2 linked regions of the Dinghuibacter silviterrae genome follow. The protein of the gene in region 2 interacts with the protein of the main gene of each other region in a pairwise test. Links are inferred from orthologs where the notes say so. Each region holds a gene or a part of one and is shown on either strand. Other genes may lie near its edges. The genes, in order: rlmB and EDB95_RS24170.

Region 1 (10,392 bases), on a different replicon or contig from region 2:
TGTAATACTTATTCCGATCGAATACAACAGGCTGAAATTCAATAATTTATTAGTGATTATATTCGCTCCGTGAAAGCACCATTCAACAGGATCAAAGGCGCCCTTGGCGATGCCAGGAGGAAAAACAAGGACTTAGCGGAATTTATGGGGGTCACGCCCAACGCCGTTTCGGATTGGGTGAACAACAAAAATCAGCCGTCAATCCCTGACCTGTTTCGTATTGCCGATTTTCTGGACTGCGAGCCTGGTGAACTGTTGAATTCAAAGCATAAAAGTAAAGCCGCCTCGTGAGGGCGGCTTTTTTGTATCGGGCAACTCTGATGTAGTCAATCTTAGAATGGCCTCGCCCCCGCCGGCCGCGCCTCCGGCAGCGGCTTCCGCGGCAGCTCCTGGTCGCGCACCGCCGTCTGATACACAAACGTCGCCACGATGGCGGCCGCTTGCTTCAAATCTTCGGCGGAAAGGTGATCGTAGGAATCTGCGGTGCTGTGGTGGGTCCTGGTGTCATATTCCAGCGGATCCTGTATAAACTGGAAGGCGGGGATCCCCACGGCGTCAAAGGACACGTGGTCGGTACTCCCGGTATTGCGGATGGTCAGGGTCGACGCATCTAAAGAAGCAAACGGCGTCAGCCAAGACGCAAAGATAGGTCTTACAGCCTCATTCCCTTGCAGATATACCCCCCTGACGCGACCACTTCCGTTGTCCAGGTTGTAATAGGCGGACACCTTTGGTTGTTCCGGCTTCAGGTCCATGGTGGTGGGGTCGGCAAAGTGGTTTTTGACGTATCCCCTCGACCCGAACAGACCTTGTTCTTCCCCGCTCCACAGCACGATCCGGATGGTCCGCCTGGGGTGGAGGTCCAGCGTCTTCAGGATGCGAACGGCCTCCAGCATGACCGCGGAACCAGCCGCATTATCGGTGGCGCCGGTGGAGGAGTGCCAGGAATCCAGGTGGCCGCCGAGCATAACGAGTTGGTCTTTGAGCTGCGGATCGGTACCGGGGATCTCCCCTACCACGTCATATCCCTGCTTATCCCCTTTATTGTCGGTAAAATGGCTCTTCACCTCTCCTTCCAGTTCAACCGGGATACCGGCTTTGACGAGCCGGATGATGCGGTGCAGGTCCTCGATGGGAATCACCATATCGGTCAACCCGGCGGGCAGGTTTTGGGCGTTCCCGCCCCAACTCTGGACAAAAAGCGTCCCGTCTTTGCCCCGGGTGTTGCCGCTCAGGACCATCAGCGCGCCCTCGTCTTTCAGGAAGGCAGCCTGCTGGCGGGCAAAGGCGCCGCGCAAGCGGAACTGCGCCATACGCGCGGAGTCCGGGTTCCCACGGCGGCGCTCCGGCAGAGGCTCCTGCATTTTCGCCAGGTCCGTATCGACATACCGCATGGCATCGGCCTTGAACGGCTCGGCGAGGGTATCGTCGTTGGGGAAAACCACGATTTTTCCCTTCAGCTTCCCTTTATAGTTTAACAACGCCAGCGAATCCTTTGCGTCCACCAACACGACAGCCCCCGAAACGAGTCCCTTAGTGGAAGCGGTCCAGGCTTTTGGATAGGCCATGATCGGTTGATAGTAGGGCGCTTTTAGCGCCAGGTAGGATTTATCCAGCTCCCAACCGCTCCCAAAGTCCCCCCAGGGTTCGAGGGTTGCGTTGGACAGACCCCAGTCCGTCAGGGTATTTTTTACCCAGTTGGCAGCGCGGAAATAACCCGGCGAATTGGTCAGGCGGGGTCCGCTGACGTCCGTCAGGTAAAAAGCGATGTTCATGACTTGTGAGTGGTTAAAGGCCTGGTCTTCAATTTTGGCGACCACGGCCGGATCGGGCGTTTCCTGCGCAAGGGCGGGTCCGCCTGCGGCAAGCAAAAGGGCGAGCACCCATAAAGATCTTCTCATGTCGTTGATTTAGACACAAAAGCTAGGCAAGTTTGCCTCCAGGGCAAAACCAGGCTATGCAGGCGGGCGGGGTACCGGATGAACGGGTGATTACGGGTGCTCCGGCAGCGAATCCTTGATCTGCGCACACCCCACAGCCCCCAGATAGGGATTCATGATCCGCGTGGTATCCCCCACCGGGCTGATCCAGTCCCCCGGATTGTCATCCCCCAGGGCAGTCGCACATTCGGTCAGGTACAGGGTTTTCCGGTCATACCGCACCGTGCGCAACAGGTCGTACAAGTCCTGGGAAACCATATTCAGCTCCTGCCGCCGGGACGCGAGTGTAGCTTCACCGAGCAACCCTTTTAGCTCGGTGCGGGTATCCGACAACTGGCTGGTGGCCGTTTGAAAAACCAGGGTATCCACCGCAAAGTCCGTAAAATGAAGGCTGTCCAGCGTTGTCATGAACACACGCCCGTTTTGGCCGATCAGTCCCGTATCCCCCTTGGCAAAAGCTGTGACCAGGCCTTCGTAGCTCGTCATCATCCCGTCCAGGGATTGTCCGAAAGCGGCGGAATACTTGCCTTCTTTGACCGGTTGCGGCTTGGGGGCCGGCGGCGTGGCTTCCTTGTCTTTGTTGTTACAGGCCAGGGCGGCAAGCAGGATACAGACGGCCGGGACGAAACGACGCATGGCGAGGCAAATTTTTATAAAGGTAATGGATTTAAGGGGCGTAACTTTGCGTGCTTAAAGTTAAAATCATGCTCGCAGGCTTACAAAACGTAACCTTTGAATTCGGTGCCCGTTTGATTGTAAAAGAGGCCACCTGGCATATCCATCCGGGGGAAAGGATCGGTTTGATCGGGTATAACGGGACAGGCAAGTCTACCCTCTTGAAAGTACTCGTGGGAGAATACAGCCCGTCCAAAGGTGAAGTCATTCGCGGCCGGGGAACCAGCATCGGCTACCTGCACCAGGACCTCCTCAGCTTCGACACCAGTGAATCCGTTTTGAGGGTGGCGATGGGTGCCTTCGAACGCGTCCTCCAACTCGAAAAGGAAATCGAGGAGTTGGGTAAAATATTGGAGCAAAAAGAAGACGAAGCCCTCCTCATGGAGTATTCCGAAAAACTCCACGAGATCGACACGCTGGACGGGTACAACATCCACCACAAGACTGAAGAAGTCCTGCAGGGGCTTGGGTTTAACAACGCCGACCTCGAACGCCCGTATCAAACGTTCAGCGGGGGCTGGCGGATGCGCGTCCTGCTCGCCAAAATGATTCTTCAAAAACCCGATTTGCTCCTTTTGGACGAACCGACCAACCACCTTGACCTCCCGTCCATTGAATGGCTGGAAAAATACCTCGTCCACTACCAGGGCTCCGTCGTGATCATTTCCCACGACCGGTACTTCCTCGACCGCATGGTCACCAAGATCGTCGAGCTCTACCAGCAACAGCTCCATATCTATTCAGGGAATTATTCCTACTATATGGAGGAAAAAGTCCTTCGGACGGAGCTTCAGCAACGCTCCTTCGAAAACCAGCAGGACTATATCCGCCAGCAGGAACGTTTTATCGAGCGATTTAAAGCCAAGGCCTCCAAAGCGGCCGCAGCGCAAAGCGCCATGAAACGCCTCGACAAACTTGACCGTATCGAGGATGTCAAGGTCGAGCGTCCCGACTTGCGCATCAACTTTTCCGTCAACCAACAACCCGGTAAGATCCTGGTCACGCTCAAAGACGTCAGCAAAGCCTTTGGCAATAACGTCATCCTCGAACATACCGACGCCGAGATCAACAGGGGCGACAAGATCGCCCTCATTGGTGCCAATGGACGGGGTAAATCTACCGCCCTGCGCATCATTGCCGGAACGGAACCCTTTACCGGGGAACGCGTCTGGGGCCACAACGTCGTGGAAAGCTTTTACGCCCAGCACCAGCTCGAAGCCCTCGACGTCAACCAGACCGTGCTCGCCGAAATGTTGCACTGCGGCTCGCAAAAGACGGAGTTCGAATTGCGCACCCTACTGGGTTGTTTTCTGTTCAGCGGTGATGAGGTGGAAAAGAAAATCAAGGTCCTGTCCGGCGGCGAAAAAGCCCGCGTCGCGCTGGCCAAAGTCATCGTCAGCAAGGCCAACTTCCTCCTGCTCGACGAACCGACCAACCACCTCGACATGCACTCCGTCAACCTCCTCATCGATTCGTTAAACCGCTACGAAGGCAGCCTCCTCCTCGTCAGCCACGACCGCTATTTCGTCCAAAAGACCGCCAACAAAATCTGGGAAATCGACGAGAACCACCAGATCAAAGAATTCGTCGGTCACTACGAGGAATGGGTGGATTGGAAAAACCGCATGGCGGCCCGCGCCGCGGAGAGTGCTGCGCCCCGCAAGGGCAGTGGCAAAGCCGCGGCGAACGAGCCCGCGGCGAAAACCGCCGCCGCACCGGCCCCACCTCCGTCACCCGCCCCGAAGGTCAGCGCCCCCGCGCCAAAACCTGGGGGTGAGCCCATCGACAAAGAAGCCAAAAAAGAGCTCCAAAAACACCAACGCCGTTTCGAGCAGGTCGAAGCCGAACTGGCGAAAACCAACGCCCGCAAGGCCGAGCTCGAAGCCGCCCTCGGCAGCCCCGACGTATACGCCAACGCCGCCAGGTTCCAGGAGACGGAAAAAGCCTATAAGGACACGGTCGCCGCTATCGAGCGTCTCAACGGCGAATACGAAGTCGTTTTCGAGAAACTTGTGGAACTCGGCGGTGCCTAATTTTCGTATATTTCAAACATTATAAACACCTCAATTCAAAAAAATGTTTGACGAAATTTTACAAGCGGTTAAGGATCATCTGGCAGACAATCCCCAGGTCGCGGCATTGCCTGCCGACCAGCAAGAGGCGTTGCACAATGAAATTGCCCAACACGTAGCTAACCAGGCGGGTGAAGGCGGTGCGGGCGGCGGCTTGCTGGGTGCCCTCGGTGGGGGAAGCGCCCTGACCAGTGCACTCGACGGGGGCGTCAACAGCCTCGCCGAAAAATTCGGGCTGAGCCCGGAAGTATCCGGGGCTATTACCTCGGCCTTGCCGGGCTTGCTACAGAAATTTACGAGCCAGTAGCCGCCGCGCGCGGCGCGTAGCCGTGTGCACACGCACGGCGCGGTGCCGCGCAGCCGTCGGCGCCGCCCTACACAAAGATCGTCCCCGCGAAAGCCCTGGCCTCGTCCAGGGCTTCGCCATTGATATGCGTTTCGTACCCATGCGCATGCAGGTAGGAAACTATATCGGACGTATCCAGGTTCCCCACGAGCTCATCCTGCGCCATAGGACACCCGCCAAATCCACCGATGGCCCCGTCGATACGGCGGGAGCCGGCGTCAAGGGCGGCGGCGACCTTTTCGGAGACCTCGCCCGGGCGGCTGTGGAGGTGGACGCCGATCTCCATTTCAGGGAGCGCGTCCACGACGTGTTTGGTGAGGTGAAAAATATCGGAAGGACTGGCCAACCCTACGGTGTCGGCCAGGGATATGCTGGTGATCCCCATGTGGGCGAGCTTTTGGGCCCAGTGGTAGACGATGTCCTTCGAGTAGGCGTCACCGTAGGGATTGCCAAAGGCCATCGACAGGTAAACGACGAGTTGTTTGTCGGACTGTTTGGCGAGGTAGTGGATGTCGAAGACGCGTTCGAGGGATTCGGCGATGGTAGCGCCGGTGTTTTGAAGTTGAAAGGTCTCGGACACGGAGAAGGGATACCCAAGGTAACCCACTTCGGGGTGGCTGCAGGCTTCTTCGGCCCCCCGGCGGTTGGCGATGATCGCAAGCAGACGGGTGTCGTGGATCGGTCGGTGCAGCCCGGCGAGGACGGCCTCGGTGTCAGCCATCTGGGGAATGGCTTTGGGGGATACGAAGCTCCCGAAGTCAAGGGTGTCAAAGCCGACGCGCAACAGGGCATTAATATAGTCCACCTTGACGGCCGTGGGGATCTGGTGTTTCCAGCCCTGCATGGCGTCGCGGGGGCATTCGATGACTTTTACAAAACGGTTGTTTTTGAGGGCGGGCGCGGTGCTGTCCTTAGTGTGCATATAGGCGGCTTTTCAGTGCTTCGTAGAGTATGATCCCCGCGGCGACGGAGACGTTGAACGAATCAAACGTCCCGGCCATGGGGATCGTGAAACGGGCGTCGGCGGCTTTGCGTAAAAAGGGCTGGACACCGGTTTCCTCGTTGCCCATGATCATACAGGCGGGGATGGTCCAGTCCAATTCGAAAACACGGGAGGGCGCGTTCATTTCAGACGTGTACACCTGGATGCCATTGAGGTGCAGCGTATCGACGGCCTTCAGCAGGCTGGACACGCGGCATACATGGATCTTTTCCAGGGCCCCCGCGGAGGACTTCATGGCCTCTTCGTTGAGGGCCCCCACGCCTTTGTCGGGGATGATCAGCGCCTGCGCCCCGCAGCAAAGCGCGCTCCGGGCAATGGCACCGATGTTCCGGACGTCGGTGACGCCGTCGAGCATAACCAGGAGCGGCGCCACCCCCTTTTCCACCGTCTGGTCGATGACCGCCTGGAGGTCCATGTAGGTGATCAGCGCGGCAATCGCGACGACGCCCTGGTGGTTTGCCCGGGTAAAGCCGTTGAGCTTTTCAACCGGAACGGTATTGATAGGCACCTGAAGGGTAGCCGCGAGCTTTCGGATCTCGTCGATCCCTTCGCCGGACACGCCCTTTTGCATAAAGATTCTGTCCATGCCCTTACCGGCTTCAAGGGCTTCAAGCAGGGGCTTGCGGCCGATCACTAAAGAGGGCTTCGCGAAAGAGGGCCTCGCGGTTTTTTGGGAAACAAAACGCATCGGGCAAAGGTACTAAATCCGCCCCTTCGGCACATGCGCCGCAACAAACGCCAGCCCCTCGGCACTAAACCCGTCTATCGGCAGTATAAAAGCCGACACCCGGTCGGTAAAGAGCAACAGGTACTTCCCAATGCGCTGCTTGCGCACGATCCCCTCCCAGGGAAGGGCGTCCGTAGCGGTACTCAGCCGCAACCCTTCCTCCGAAAACGTGTACACGACGTGTTGGGAACTCAGGGTTCCGTAGCGGTAGGTGCGGGCGGCCAGCCAGGCATTGAACGCCGGAAAAGCGAGACAGAAATAGACACCGATAAAAAGCGTGGGATATATATTCCCGAAAGGCGGAACCAGGTGCGCCAGTTGGAGCAGCCCCAGGCCCAGCGCAGCCACGCCCACACAGGAGAAAAAAAGGATGACCGGGTTGGTGTAGGTGCGCCGGACGCTCATGCGGATAAACTCGGAGCGGGTGAGAAAGGCGTTGACGGTAAAGGACATTGGGCAAAAATAAGGGTTCCCGGCCGGGAACCCAAACGCGGCCCAGGAGGGGCCCAAACGCAAGCGCGGCCCCTCCTGGGGCCGCGCTCATCAGACGTAGTGAGTGTATCAAGATTAATGATGTACCGCAACAACGGCCTGCCCATTCCCGGAGGGCTCTTCCGCCATTTGCTGGATGACTTGTTTCTTCTTTTCAGGATGCCCGAGGTGGAACCGCCGCATAAACCCGTCGGCCAGCGAGTAGATGACGGGCACGACGATCAGCGTCAGGAACATGGAGCTGACCAGACCGCCGATGACGACCCAGGCGAGGCCGTTTTCTACCGCGGACACGCCGCCTTTGGCGAGGGCGATGGGCAACATCCCGAACACCATGGCGATGGTGGTCATGAGGATGGGGCGGAGACGGGCGTGGTTGGCGTAGACGAGGGCGTCGAAGGTATTGTGGCCTTCGGCCTTGCTTTGGTTGGTGAAGTCGACGAGGATGATGGCGTTTTTGGCGACCAGACCCATGAGCATGATCATACCCATGATCGTAAAGATATTGAGGGTATTGTTGGTCAGGGCGAGGGCGAGCAGGGCGCCGATCAGGGCCATGGGGAGTGACCCCATGACGACCATGGGATACACGTAGCTGTCGTACAGGGCAACCATGATGAGGTAGACGAGGACGATGGAGATCAGCAGGGCGATCCCGAGGGTGCTAAAGGCGTCGCCTTGGTTTTCCTGGTCACCGGCAAAGATGTAGGTGACCCCGGTGGGACGGCGGAGCTTGAGCAACGCGGCCGCAAATTCTGCGGTCACGGTACCGGAAGGACGGCCGATGACCTGGCTGCGGACGGATACGGAGGGGCTTTTGTCGCGGCGTTCGAGTTCGCTGGGGCCGGAGCCTTCGGTGACGGTGGCAAACTGGTTGAGTTTGACGAGCTGTCCTTTATTGTTGACAAAAGAAAGGTTGGATACGTCGGCGATGTTCTTGCGGTCGAACTTCCCGAAACGCATGTTGATGTCGTATTCGTAGGCGCCCTGACGGTATTTGAGTTTGCTGTCGTCCGCGGTTCCCTGGAAGGCAGTCTGCATGGTGGCACCGACGACGTCGAGGGTCAGCCCCAATGCGGACATCTTGTCGCGGTCGAAGTGGACGTCGACCTCAGGGGTGCCGTTTTCCATGGACAGTTTTGCTTCGGTGACACCGTTGATCTTTCGCAGGGTCTCCAGGGCGACATTGGCAAAAGCCATGGCGCTGTCGAGGTCGGCGCCAAGGACGTCGAGCTGGATGGGGGCGGCCTGGGCGGAACCGAGGATGCTCACGGGGAGGGTTTTGACCTTCACCCCGGTAAGCTGGGCGGCGAGTTCCTGTTTGACGTGGGCGGCATAGATGTCGGAGCCGACGCTGCGTTTGCTTTCGTCGACAAGGGTCACGGTGATCTGGGACTCGTAGGCCACGGCCTGGTTGGCCTGGCCGAAGTTGTCGGCGCTGGCCTGCCCTACCACGGTGATCATGGAGGTGATCTCCGGTTTGGTGGCTAAGTAGGCTTCGGCTTTCATCGTGGCCTGGTTGGCCTGCTGGACGGAGGCGTCCTTGGGCAGTTCCAGGGCGACGATAAACTGGCCGCGGTCACCGTTGGGGATGAATTCCCCCCCGATAAAGCCGCCGCCGACCAGGTAAAAGGAGGAAAAGAGCAGCACGGTGGCGATCCCGAGGGTCGCGATCCGGTGGCGCAGACACCAGCGGAGCGTGGCGCTCATCCAGTGGGTGAAGGCGTCGAGACGGCGCTCGAACCACATGATGAATTTTTCGAAAATATTTTTCCCCGTCAAATGTTCCACCTTACCCATGCGGGAGTACAACAGGGGCACGATCGTAAACGACGCGAGCAGGGAGAAACCCGTGGCGATGACGACCACGATACAAAACTGCCGCAGGATCTGGGACACGATTTCGTTGGTCAGGGAGATGGGAAGGAACACCACCACGATGACAAAGGTGATGGACATAACGGTGGTGCCGATCTCCGCGACGCCGTCGTAGGCAGCGCGCACCTTGTTTTTGCCCATTTCCATGTGCCGGTGGATGTTCTCCAGGACCACGATGGCGTCGTCCACCAGGATCCCGACTACCAGCGAGAGCCCCAGCAGGGACATGAGGTTGAGCGAATAGCCCAGGAGCTTGATCCCGATAAACGTCGCAACCAGCGAGGCCGGGATCGAGATCATCGTGATAAAGGCGTTCCTCAGGGTGTGCAGAAACAGCAGCATCACCGCGGCCACGAGGAGGACGGCGATAAAAAGGTCGCGGATGACGGAGTTCGCCGAATCCAGCGTAAAGGTGGTGGTATCGTTGGCGATGTTGAGCTTGAGTTTGTAGGCCGAGTAGTCCTGTTCGAGCTGGGCAACGGCGGCCTTCACTTCCTTGGACACCTCGACGGCGTTGGCGTCGGTTTGCTTCTGGAGCTGGAGGGCGATGGCGTCGACCCTGTCCACGCGGGAGAGCTGGTCCTGGTCTTTGATCCCGTCCTGGACGTCGGCGACATCAGACAAACGGACCTGGGTACCGTCATCGGTGGTGGTGATGACAAGGTTGCGGATCTGGTCGATGCTGGTAAACTTCGCGGCCAGGCGGATCGACGTGTTTTGTGCATCCGTTTTGATGGCGCCCGTGGGGAATTCCTGGTTGGCGTTGGTCACGACCTGGCGCACCTGCGCAAGGGACAGTTTATAGGCCTCCAGTTTCTGGGAATTCACGTTGATCTGGATCTCGCGCTCGGAACCACCGACCAGCGTCACCTGGGCCATGCCAGGGAGCCGGGACAACAGGGGTTGTATCTTCTGGTTGACGATGTCATACAGCTTGGTGGCCTCCATATCGGCGGAAGCCGACAGCGTGATGATGGGGAGGTCACTCAGGTCGAATTTGTTGAGCGAAGGCGTCTTGGCGTCCGTGGGCAGGTCCGAGATGATGACGTTCACCCGGCGCTGGGCGTCTTCCAGGGACACGTCGGCGTTGGCCGCGGTCGTGAGCTGGATGGTCAGCACGGAGAGGTTGTCGCTTGAAATGGCCGTGAGTTTTTTTACGTTTTCCATAGCGGCCACGGCGTTCTCGATCTTTTTGGTGACCGAGCTCTCGACCTCTTCGGGGCCGGCCCCGGGATACACCGTGGTAATGGTGATGACGT
Region 2 (10,403 bases):
ATCACCTTGAGGCTCCGGGAGACTTCTTCCAAGCCCACGTACCCGTTATAGCTGACCTGCGTCTGTCCTTTCCTCCCCCTTTTTGTCGTGATCATGATCACGCCATTTGACGCCCTGTTCCCATAAATGGCCGTGGCCGCCGCGTCCTTCAGGATGTCCACCGAAGCAATGTCGTCCGGCGCCACCGTCGAGATGTCCGCCCCCGGTACCCCGTCGATCACATAAAAAGGACCCCCGGGACTGTTGATCGTCGACGCGCCCCTCAGGATCACCGCCGCCGGGACGTTCGGGTCCCCGCTCGCCGTGATGTTCAACCCCGGCGCACGGCCCTGGAGCAACTGCCCCACGTCCGTGATCGCCCCCTGGTTCAGGTCGTCCGGTTTCAGCGTAGAAATGGCGCTCGTCAGGTTTTGCCGGCTCGCTTTCCCATAACCGACCACCACCAGGTCGCCAATCGCCTGGGGCACCGGGCGGAGGGTAATATCGATCGTAGTCCTACCGTTTACGTGCACCTCTTGCTCCTGGTAGCCTACGTAAGAGAAAATCAGCACCGCGTTTTCGCGAATGTTTTCGAGGCTAAAACGCCCGTTGGCGTCGGTTTGCGCGCCCCGCGCCGGGCCGCCGGCGTCCTGGGCTGCGCCGCTCGCCGCCTGCGTGGCTTGCGCCGCGTCGCCGCCCTGCGCACCGCGGGTCGCGCCATGCGCCCGCACCTGTATGGACACCCCCGCGAGCGGGTTCCCCTTCTCATCGGTCACGCGACCGCTGACCGTGATCCCGGGAGGCGGCTCCGCCATGGTTACCGACGAATCTTTTAATTTGACGGCGATCGTCCGGTCGATGATCTCGTAAGACAGGGGCTGGTCTTTAAAAAGCTCCGCCAACACCTGCGTCAGGTCTTCATTGTTGGCTTTGAGGGTCACATTCCGGGCGTACCTGAGTACGTCCATGTTATACCAGAATACATACCCTGTCTGATTTTTTATATCCTGGAAGACGGACTCCAGGGGACGTCCTTTCACCGACAGGGTGACCCTTTGGGCCAGACCCGATGCGTGGACCTGCAAACACGCTACCGTTAGCAGGAAGACGGTCAATTTCATGATGTTGAATAATGATTTTTTTACATGCGGGTGCAATTGCATAATTTTGCCGTGTTTGGGTTTACATTGATGTGTGATTCGCGTTATATATCAAACAGACCCAACATTCCCCGGGAGCGGTTGCCACGCTCCTGGTTTTTTAGGGCCAGTCCAATCAATTGACTATAATCTTCCTTCCTTCCACACGAAAGTGGACGCCGCTGGCTTGCAGCACCTTTAACAATTTGGACACCGGTACATTCCGGTACATTTCTCCACCGAAGCGGTCCTGAGAAGGGGTATATTGATAGACCACGTCGACGTCATACCAGCGGGATACCTGTCGCATCACCTGGGCAAGCGTGGCCTCGTTGAATTTGAATAATCCGTTTTTCCAGGCAACGACCTCATCCGTGTCTACCTTTTGGGCAAAACCGGCTTCCAGCGCCTGTTGTCCCGGCCGGAGCAAAACGGAGCGGTCACCGCTCCGTACCCTGACCGATCCTTCCAGGAGCGTCGTCTCTATGTGTGGCTCATCCGTGTAGGCCATGATGTCGAAGTGCGTCCCCAGGACGTCGACCTCGACTGGGGCCGCGTCCGGCGTGCGCCTGGCCGTGACCTTGAAAGGCATGGACGAGTGCGGCGCCACCTCAAAATAGGCTTCCCCTGTGAGTTCCACGACGCGCTCGCGTCCGTGAAAGGCCGCGGGATACCGTAGCGAGGACGCCGCATTCAACCAGACCCTGGTGCCGTCGGAAAGTGTTACGCGGTATTGACCCGCCCTCGGCGTGGCGAGTGTATTATAGGCCGTACCGTCACCCGCCATGCTAGAATCCTTTTGGTAGGCCACCACTCCCTCGCCCTGCTTGACGACCTTTGCCTCCGGCTGTCTATCCAGGAGCCCTTCCTGTGCCTCGCCCAGATCGATCACGCGCCCGTTCGCCAGGGTGAGGGTCGCCTTGTTTCCGCCGGGCGCTATATCATGGGCGACCACAGGGGCAACCTGCGCGGGGCGGGAAAATTGTTTGTGCAGGAAGACCCCGAGCAGTGCGAGCACGATCGCAGCAGTGGCGGCAAACCGCGGCCACTGCCGGCGCGTTATACCCGCGGGGCGCGCCCGCTCAGGCAGACGCGCCTCGATGCGCGCGTAGACCGGCTCCCAGTCTTCATCCCGGTAAGCGGGCATCTCCGGGGCTTCTTCGAGAAGGCTTGCCAACGCTTCGGAAAGACTCGTGTCCGCGCAATCAAGACATTCTTCCAGTTCGTGAAGTTCTGTTTCACTGATCGTGCCTTGCATGTATTTGCGGAGCAGGTCCTGTAGCATATACTTACAAGACGCTACAAAATGGGAATGGGACTACGGGCGGTTAAAAAAAATAAGAAGGCCCATCGCCGCCGGCCCCAATTGCCCTCTCAGCACGCGAAGCGCTTTGCTCAATTGGTTCTTGACGGTATGAGGGGAGAGGTGGAGTTCGGAGGCGATCTCGGGGATGCGGAGGTCGTCTTCCCGGCTCATCTGATACACCTGCCGGCAGGCCTCGGGCAGGCGGCTGACGGCATCCCGAAGCAGGGATTCGGTTTCGCGGAGCGCGAGGGCTTCGTCGACCAACGGGGCGGAGGGCTCATCGGCCAGCGGGGCAGCGCCGGGCAGCCCCGGCGCGAACAAACGCTTCTCCCGCGCCATCTGCCGCAGGTAGTTCGCCGATTCGTTGGAAACGATGCGGACGATATACGCCTTCGGATTTTCAACGGCTGTTAGTTTGTCCCGGTGTATCCAGATCTTTAAAAAGACTTCCTGGAGGACGTCTTCCACCGCGGAGGGGGAACCCGTGAGCTTTAGAATAAATGGCCAGAGCGTGGGGTTGTAGCGATGGAACAGGCGCCGGAAGGCGTCTTTGTCTCCTTCCGCTATGCGGGCCAGGAGCAAACGTTCTTCGTATATGAGCTCGCCAGTCAATGTGACGGCGAAAGTAAAAAAAAGAAGCCCCCGGGAAGTGGTTCCCGGGGGCGCTTAATAATTATATAATCTAGTGGGCGTAGGCAGTGGTGTGCACAGCCACCGTCTTCACGGGTTCGTGCTTGATCACCTTCGCCGCAGGCGCCGCATCCTTCGTGTGCCACACCGCCGCCAGCGTCGGTGCAATCACGAGCGACACGATGCTCATCAGTTTGATCAGGATGTTCATGGAAGGCCCGGACGTATCCTTGAACGGATCACCCACAGTGTCCCCGGTGACGGAGGCTTTGTGGGGTTCCGATTTCTTGTAGTAGGTTTCGCCTTTGATGACGACGCCTTTTTCAAAGCTCTTTTTGGCATTGTCCCAGGCGCCACCGGCGTTGTTCTGGAAGATACCCATCAAAACACCGCTCACGGTAGCACCGGCGAGGAAACCGCCCAGTGCTTCGGGACCCACGAGGAACCCGATGATCAACGGTGACAGCAGGGCGATGGCGCCGGGCAGGAGCATCTTCTGGATGGAGGCTTTTGTGGAAATGGCCACGCACTTTTCGTATTCGGGTTTACCCGTGCCTTCCATGATCCCCGGGATTTCACGGAATTGGCGGCGGACTTCCTCGACCATGGCCATGGCGGCTTGTCCAACGGCGCGGATGGCCAGGGAAGAGAAGACGAAGGGGATCATCCCGCCTACAAACAGACAGGCGAGAACGTCGGCCTTATAAATATTGATCCCGGTGATCCCGGCGACGCCCACAAAAGCGGCAAACAGGGCCAGGGACGTGAGGGCGGCGGATGCGATGGCAAAGCCTTTACCCGTGGCGGCGGTGGTGTTGCCCACGGCGTCGAGGATGTCGGTTTTTTCGCGGACGTCCTTGGGCAGTTCGCTCATTTCGGCGATCCCGCCGGCGTTGTCGGCGATGGGACCAAAGGCGTCGATCGCGAGCTGCATGGCCGTCGTGGCCATCATACCCGCGGCGGCAATGGCCACCCCGTAAAGCCCGGCAAAAGCATAAGAACCATAGATACCACCGGCGAGGACCAGGATGGGGAGGCAGGTTGATTCCATACCCACGGCGAGACCGCCGATGACGTTGGTGGCGTGACCCGTGCCCGATTGTTGGATGATGCTGGTGACCGGACCCCGGCCCATGGCCGTATAGTATTCGGTGATCAGGCTCATCAGCGTACCCACGACAAGACCCACGGCGATGGAGCCGAAGACCTGGAGTTTGGTAAAGCTAAAACCACGCAGCTCCATCGGCGTATCGGGGAGGAGCCAGTTGGTGATGAAGTAGGCGACGATGGCAGTCAGGATGATCGACCCCCAGTTGCCCATGTTCAGCGCCCTTTGTACGGCAGTCGTGCTGATACCGGCGGAATCCGATATGCGGACAAAGAAAGTACCGATGATGGAAAAGATGATCCCGGCTCCCGCGATGAGCATGGGGAGCAGGATGGGGGAGTACCCGTTAAAGGCGTCGGAGGCCTGGGTTTCATGACCCAGCACCATGGTGGCTAAGACGGTGGCGACATAGGAACCGAAAAGGTCGGCGCCCATACCGGCGACGTCGCCCACGTTGTCGCCTACGTTATCGGCGATGGTGGCGGGGTTGCGCGGATCGTCTTCGGGGATGCCTGCTTCTACTTTTCCTACCAAATCAGCCCCTACGTCCGCGGCCTTTGTGTAGATACCGCCGCCGACACGGGCAAACATCGCGATGGACTCGGCGCCCAGCGAGAAACCGGTGAGGACCTCGATGGCCTTGGTGACCAGGGGATCGGTCGCCATGACGTCGGGTGCGAACAATTTGATCAGGACGATAAAGAGGCTGCCCAGACCCAGGACGGCCAGACCGGCTACCCCGAGCCCCATGACGGAGCCCCCGGTAAAGGAGACGTTGAGCGCCTTGGCAAGGCTGCTCCGCGCGGCCTGGGCCGTGCGAACGTTGGCCTTGGTGGCGACCCGCATCCCGATAAACCCGGCCAGGGCGCTAAATACGGCGCCCAGTACGAAGGAAAGGAAAATCAGGTAGCTCGACCCCGCGTTCTGGCTGCCCATGTAGCCAAGCAGCAGGGCGGCGATGATCACGAAATAGCTTAGGATTTTGTATTCAGCCTTGAGAAAGGCCATGGCGCCTTCCGCAATGTGTCTGGCGATGTCTTGCATCCGGTCGTTCCCGGCATCCTGGCGGGCGACCCAACTAAAACGAATAAAGGTATAAATGAGGGCCAAAATGCCGGCCGCTGGAACCAGGTAAACAATATTACTCATAGCAATGACAATAATAAAATGACGGCAAAAATAAGGGAATGGGTCGATTTATATATGTCCAGAACCCAAATGTTTAAAGGCTTTCCCCAAGCTATCCACGATCCCGGAGGCCGTCAAACTTTCCATGGACTGCTCGTCCAGCGCCAGGTCCCCCGCCAGACCGTGCAGGTAAACGCCCAAAACGGCGGCCTGGAAGCTGGGATAGCCCTGGGCTAAAAGGCTGGTAAGGATGCCCGTAAGGACGTCGCCGCTCCCGCCGGTGGCCATACCGGCATTGCCCGTTGTATTGAAATACCCGGATCCGTCCGGGCCGGCGACCAGGGTGCGGTGTCCCTTGAGGACGATGACGCATTGGCGCCTTACCGCCTGCTCCAGGGCCATCTGGAGCCGCTCGAAGTCGGTGGCGACGGGGCCGAATAGCCGCTCGAATTCCTTGGGGTGGGGCGTCAGTATGGCCCCTTCCGGAACATCCTTCCATGAATGAGGATGATTTCCCAACAGGGTCAGGGCGTCGGCGTCCAGGACAAGCGGCGTCGAGCGCGCCATGACCAGCAACCGCTCCAGGAGGTCCAGGGCCTTTTTGTCCGTCCCCATGCCCGGGCCTATCCCCAAGGCTTTATAAGACGCAGGGTCTATGCGGGCCAGGTCTGCCAGGGCCATGGCTTCGGGTACCGCCGTCTGAACGATGGGCACCTGGGCATGCGGGACAAAAACCGTCGTCAGGCCCACGCCGCTGTGGAGACAAGCCCGGGCGCTTAAGATACAGGCTCCCATTTTGCCCTCACCTCCCGCGACCAGCAGGGCGTGTCCGAAGGTACCCTTGTGTCCGAAGGAGGGCCGCGGCCGGTACCATTTTGCCACCACGGCGGGCTCCACCACTTCCAGCCGCGACTCCGCCTCGTAACCCGGGTGCAGCCCGATGGGCAGGAGGTGCACTTCCCCGAAAAAGGGTGCGTTTTCCGCCAGGAGCAGCCCCAGCTTCCAGGCGCCCAGCGTCAGCGTATGGGCGGCGCGGATCACGACGGCTCCGCCGTCCGGCGCCCCGGCACCCGGTGTGCTGGCGCCTTGTGCCCCGGTGCCTGTTGCCGACGGGCCCTCCGTGCTGGGTTCGTCCGTCCGCAAACCCGTCGGCAGATCAATCGCCAGGATGGGCAGACCGCTGCCGTTCAGGAAACGCACCAAAGCAGCCGTCAGCCCCTCCAGGGGCCGGTTCAGACCCGAACCCAGCAGGGCATCCACGATGACCGCGCCCGCCGGGAGGGTAGGGAAGGCGTCCTCGCCCTGGATATACATGATGTTCTGGGTCAGCGCGTGCAACGCGGACAGGTTCGCCTGGAAGTCCTCGGTCCCCTTGTTCCCGAACTCCAGGATGAATACCTGTGTGGGGATGTGCCGTTCCAGCAGGAGCCGGGCCAGGGCCAGACCGTCCCCCCCGTTGTTGCCCTTGGCGCAAAAGATATAATAGACCTTCCCTTTGAGGGCGTAGTTGGTCGTGATCCAGTGGCAACAGGCCACCGCGGCCCGTTCCATGAGCTGGAGGGAAGAAATGGGCTCGTGGGCAATCGTATAGGCGTCCCACGCCCGGATCTGCTGGCCGGTGTAGACTTTCATAAGATGCTGTTGTGCAGTTATTGGAAAAGCTCTTCCTTCGATTTGGGCCGGAGCGCTTCCAGCCAGCGGAAGCCCGGCAAACGGGTTTGTTCGATCTGGATCTGCCCCATCGGGATGGTCGTCCCTTTCACCCCATTTCTATACACGACATGGTCCAGCTCCCGTTTTTCAAAATACATGTCGATCGCGTCCGCCTCGTCCAGGCTCAATCCCAGGAACTGCAGGCTGTCGTTTTGCGCAAAATAAATGCTGTGCGCATTCCCTTTCGACCGCATATAATCGATCGCCCCGTCCTTGAAATAGCCGTTGATCGTCCGGCTTTGGATCTGGTTGTAAAAATCCTTGGCCACCTTCTGGATGATAAACCCGTTGTTAAACGCAAACAGACGCGACGGGGACTGGTGTTTGGTATACAGGTACATCGTATCCGCTGTGATCTGGCTTTTGTTGGCCCACACCACGGGTTTGGTAAAAAACTGGAATACCGAATCCACGTCCGAGTAAAAAAGGCTGTCCGACTTCGCCTGGAGCGAATCCGAAAAAACGCGCACGTGGTGGAAACCCATCATGAAGCGAAGCGTGCTGTCCTTGCCGGGCGGCAGACTGTCCGTGGGTTCCTCGTACGCCAGTTGGGCCGAGGTGTCCTTCTTCCTGGGATGATAGGACGAATCCGATCCCGGAGGGAAAAGGCTCGTGTCCCCCAGCGCGTTGAGGTGTCTGCGGAAAACCCTCAGGTGTCTGACCAAACCCGAATAAAAGGTGTCCGCCGCGATATACGTCGTGTCTTTGCCCTGGAGCACGATGAGCACCGGTTTTTCCGTGGCCAGCACGTTTTTCCGGGCGCGGTTGAAAAAGACATGGTTTGCCAGCATCGTATTTGACGAGGTGTCCTTGTAGACGACGTTCCCCCGGGCTTCCCCGTTCCCGCTCGCCCTGTCGTAAGCCAGTTGGTCCGCGGTGACGCTTCCGGCGCTGTCGACGATCACGGGCCGCTTCGTGGAGTAAAACAGGTTTTTCTTCAGGTCGTAATACCCGCTTTTCGTGTGGATCGTACCGGTAGAATCGACGATGACCGTCGGGACCTCCCAACTGGCCACCTTCGTCTCCATATTATAGGTCAGGCTGTCGTTCGTAATCTTATAGGCGGGGTCCACCAGGTGGACGTTCTTTATAAAGGTCACATCCTTGGTGTTCCCGTTATAAAGACCGTTGATGCTGGTGACGACGGTCGTGCCATTCACCACCTTTCCTCCTTTGATGTAGGTGCCGACGTGGGTCGGGAGGTCATAGTCCAGGGAATCCGTGGTCAATACATTTTTCCCATCCGTCATCCGCACATCCCTTCGCAACAGGGCCTTTTTCGGCGTCGCGTAATATTTCAGATAGCGCGAATAGATATTGATGGAGTCGTTGTCGTTGATGTGGACCGCGCCAAAGGCCTCGACCTCGTTGGCCCGCTGATTGAAATACATGCTGTCCGCGTACAGCTTTGTATTCCCCTCCCGGAGCGTGTCATGGCCGATCAGCTTTTCCAACTGCACCGTGTCCCGGGTGATCTGTTCGAGCTGGTCGGTGTGGATGATAATGACGATACGCGTGCCCGTATCCGGAGCGGGCGCCACGGGTGCTCCCGCGGGCTTCTGCTGCGCAAAAACAGCGACCCCCAACAGGGTCAGTATAATAAATAAAATGCCGCTTTTCATGCTTAGTGCTGCGTGCTGTCCTCGCTCAACGGTGCCTTCAGGGGCGTAGACCGGTCTTTTTTACCAAAAACGGTGATGTTGACATAACGCTTCGGGTGCAATTTTAAGTCATCCACCAATGTATTGATGCTCCGCACCGTCGAATTTAACTTATTATACAGGGTTTTGTCGTTTAAGAGCGCCCCTACCGAACCGCTGCCGTTGTTGACTTTGGTCAGGATGTCCTGCAACTGGGCGGTGCTCGTTTTCAACTGTTCCAGGGTCTTTCCCAGGTTACCGTCCGCCAACTGGTCGGTCGTTTTTTTGAGGTTCTGAAGCGTCCCCGTCAGGGCGTCGTTGTTTTTGGCCAGGTTCCCCGTAAAGGAATCGAGGTTGTCCATGGTCTTGGACAGGGAGCCGTTCTCCTTGTCGAGCAGGCCGTTGACCCGGTTAAGGGTGACCGTTAGGGCGCTGGCGTCCTTGCTAAAGGAGGCGATCATGTCGCGAAGGTTACCCTTGGTCCTGGGGTCGAGGATGTCCGAGAACTTATTCAGGACAGAATCCACCGAATGCAGGACCAGACCCACCTGCGTCAGTACCGGGTCCACCGTTTTCAGGGCGTTGTCCATCAGGCCGAGGGCGGCCTGGCTTTGGATCGTATCCCCCACCTGGATCAGGCGGGTGGAATTCCCGATCCTGAGGTCCACTTCCGGGGTTCCCAGGAGCGGGGTGGCGATAGCCGCGACCGAATTGTCAGGAATATTGATGTCCCTGGTCAGGTTAAGGGTGACCAGGATGGTGTCGACGTTCTTATCCAGCGGTTTGATGTCGTATACAGTGCCCACCTGGAGCCCGTTGATCATGACCGGGTTGGACGTCCCCAGGCCGGATACGTTGGCGTATTTCGCGTAAATCCGGTGCGCATTGGAGAACAAATTGCGGCCCTTCAGGAAGTTGAAGCCAAGGATCAGCAACGTGATGGCAACCGCCGCCAGGGCGCCTACCTTTGTTTCATTAGATATCTTCATTCCGGTTTGTGTGCTGGTCTTTATCTGGGTTGCGGGGCGCCGAAGACGCCCCAACGCCAAAAGTAAGGCGTTATTTTCATTTCCGCCGCGTAGAATCGGTGATTTCCGCCACCGTCTTGCCTTCCGCCTGTGCCTTGTATTTGACCACCGCCCGGGTAATCGCGTCGGCGATCTCCTGCTGGCCGCTGTCGCTGTTCAGGAAATCCTCGTCCCCTTTATTGGAAAGGAAACCCGTTTCCACCAGGACGCTCGGCATGTTCGTGGATTCAAGGACCCGGATACCCGTATAGCGTTGCTTTACACCCAGGCTCCGGTCCCCAAACTCGTCCTCGATCATGCCCGCCAGTTTATAGCTTTTCTGGAAATAGCTCTTGGACCAAAGCATGGCTTCTATCGTGGCTTCCGGCGAGTCGGGCAGGGTGTTTTCCGAGTCCGTGGAATCCGACTCCATTTCGCCCTCGGCGGTGGTGGTATCCCTGTCGGCCAGGCCTTCCAGCGCCGCTTTTACTTTGTCTTCTGCCTTCCTGGCCGTGAAGATAAAGGTAGCCGTACCGACAGGCTCCGGGTCTGCGACAAAGTATTTGTGATAGATGGGGATCTTGCGTATGTGGCGTTTGCGGGCGCTGCCCTTGCCCGTATAGTACGCGACTCTGCGGTATCCTTCGAAGCGCCGCTTGACCAGGTCCATATAGTCGCAGTGGATGCAAAGAAAAAGGTCCCCATGGTTATCATTGGCGATCTGTGCTTTTTCTCCTACGGGCTGGTAAACGT

The links.
Region 1: the proteins of EDB95_RS24170 (region 2) and rlmB interact in binary tests that used the Escherichia coli proteins (3 or more experiments, as listed by UniProt). The link is inferred for Dinghuibacter silviterrae from one-to-one orthologs.

The regions. Positions count from the first base shown.
Region 1 is NZ_SODV01000001.1:3,757,703-3,768,094, reverse strand. The notes cover bases 4,835-7,695. They hold rlmB (23S rRNA (guanosine(2251)-2'-O)-methyltransferase RlmB), read right to left. Parts: upstream 6,725-7,695; coding sequence 5,945-6,724; downstream 4,835-5,944. Other genes in these bases: EDB95_RS16170 (efflux RND transporter permease subunit), read right to left, coding at 7,331-7,695; EDB95_RS16175 (YcxB family protein), read right to left, coding at 6,737-7,216; EDB95_RS16185 (hydroxymethylglutaryl-CoA lyase), read right to left, coding at 5,062-5,955; EDB95_RS16190 (hypothetical protein), read left to right, coding at 4,835-4,994. Outside these bases: EDB95_RS16210 (helix-turn-helix domain-containing protein), read left to right, coding at 70-291; EDB95_RS16205 (M20/M25/M40 family metallo-hydrolase), read right to left, coding at 333-1,901; EDB95_RS16200 (DUF3347 domain-containing protein), read right to left, coding at 1,992-2,576; EDB95_RS16195 (ABC-F family ATP-binding cassette domain-containing protein), read left to right, coding at 2,645-4,648; more of EDB95_RS16190, read left to right, coding at 4,692-4,834; more of EDB95_RS16170, read right to left, coding at 7,696-10,392. UniProt on the Escherichia coli protein: Specifically methylates the ribose of guanosine 2251 in 23S rRNA.
Region 2 is NZ_SODV01000002.1:1,708,008-1,718,410, forward strand. Bases 4,642-7,513 are described here. They hold EDB95_RS24170 (NAD(P)H-hydrate dehydratase), read right to left. Parts: upstream 6,923-7,513; coding sequence 5,360-6,922; downstream 4,642-5,359. Other genes in these bases: EDB95_RS24165 (sodium-translocating pyrophosphatase), read right to left, coding at 4,642-5,311; EDB95_RS24175 (OstA-like protein), read right to left, coding at 6,940-7,513. In the rest of the region: EDB95_RS24150 (SusC/RagA family TonB-linked outer membrane protein), read right to left, coding at 1-1,100; EDB95_RS24155 (FecR domain-containing protein), read right to left, coding at 1,255-2,403; EDB95_RS24160 (RNA polymerase sigma factor), read right to left, coding at 2,437-3,036; more of EDB95_RS24165, read right to left, coding at 3,107-4,641; more of EDB95_RS24175, read right to left, coding at 7,514-8,625; EDB95_RS24180 (MlaD family protein), read right to left, coding at 8,628-9,632; EDB95_RS24185 (N-acetylmuramoyl-L-alanine amidase family protein), read right to left, coding at 9,709-10,403. UniProt on the Escherichia coli protein: Bifunctional enzyme that catalyzes the epimerization of the S- and R-forms of NAD(P)HX and the dehydration of the S-form of NAD(P)HX at the expense of ADP, which is converted to AMP.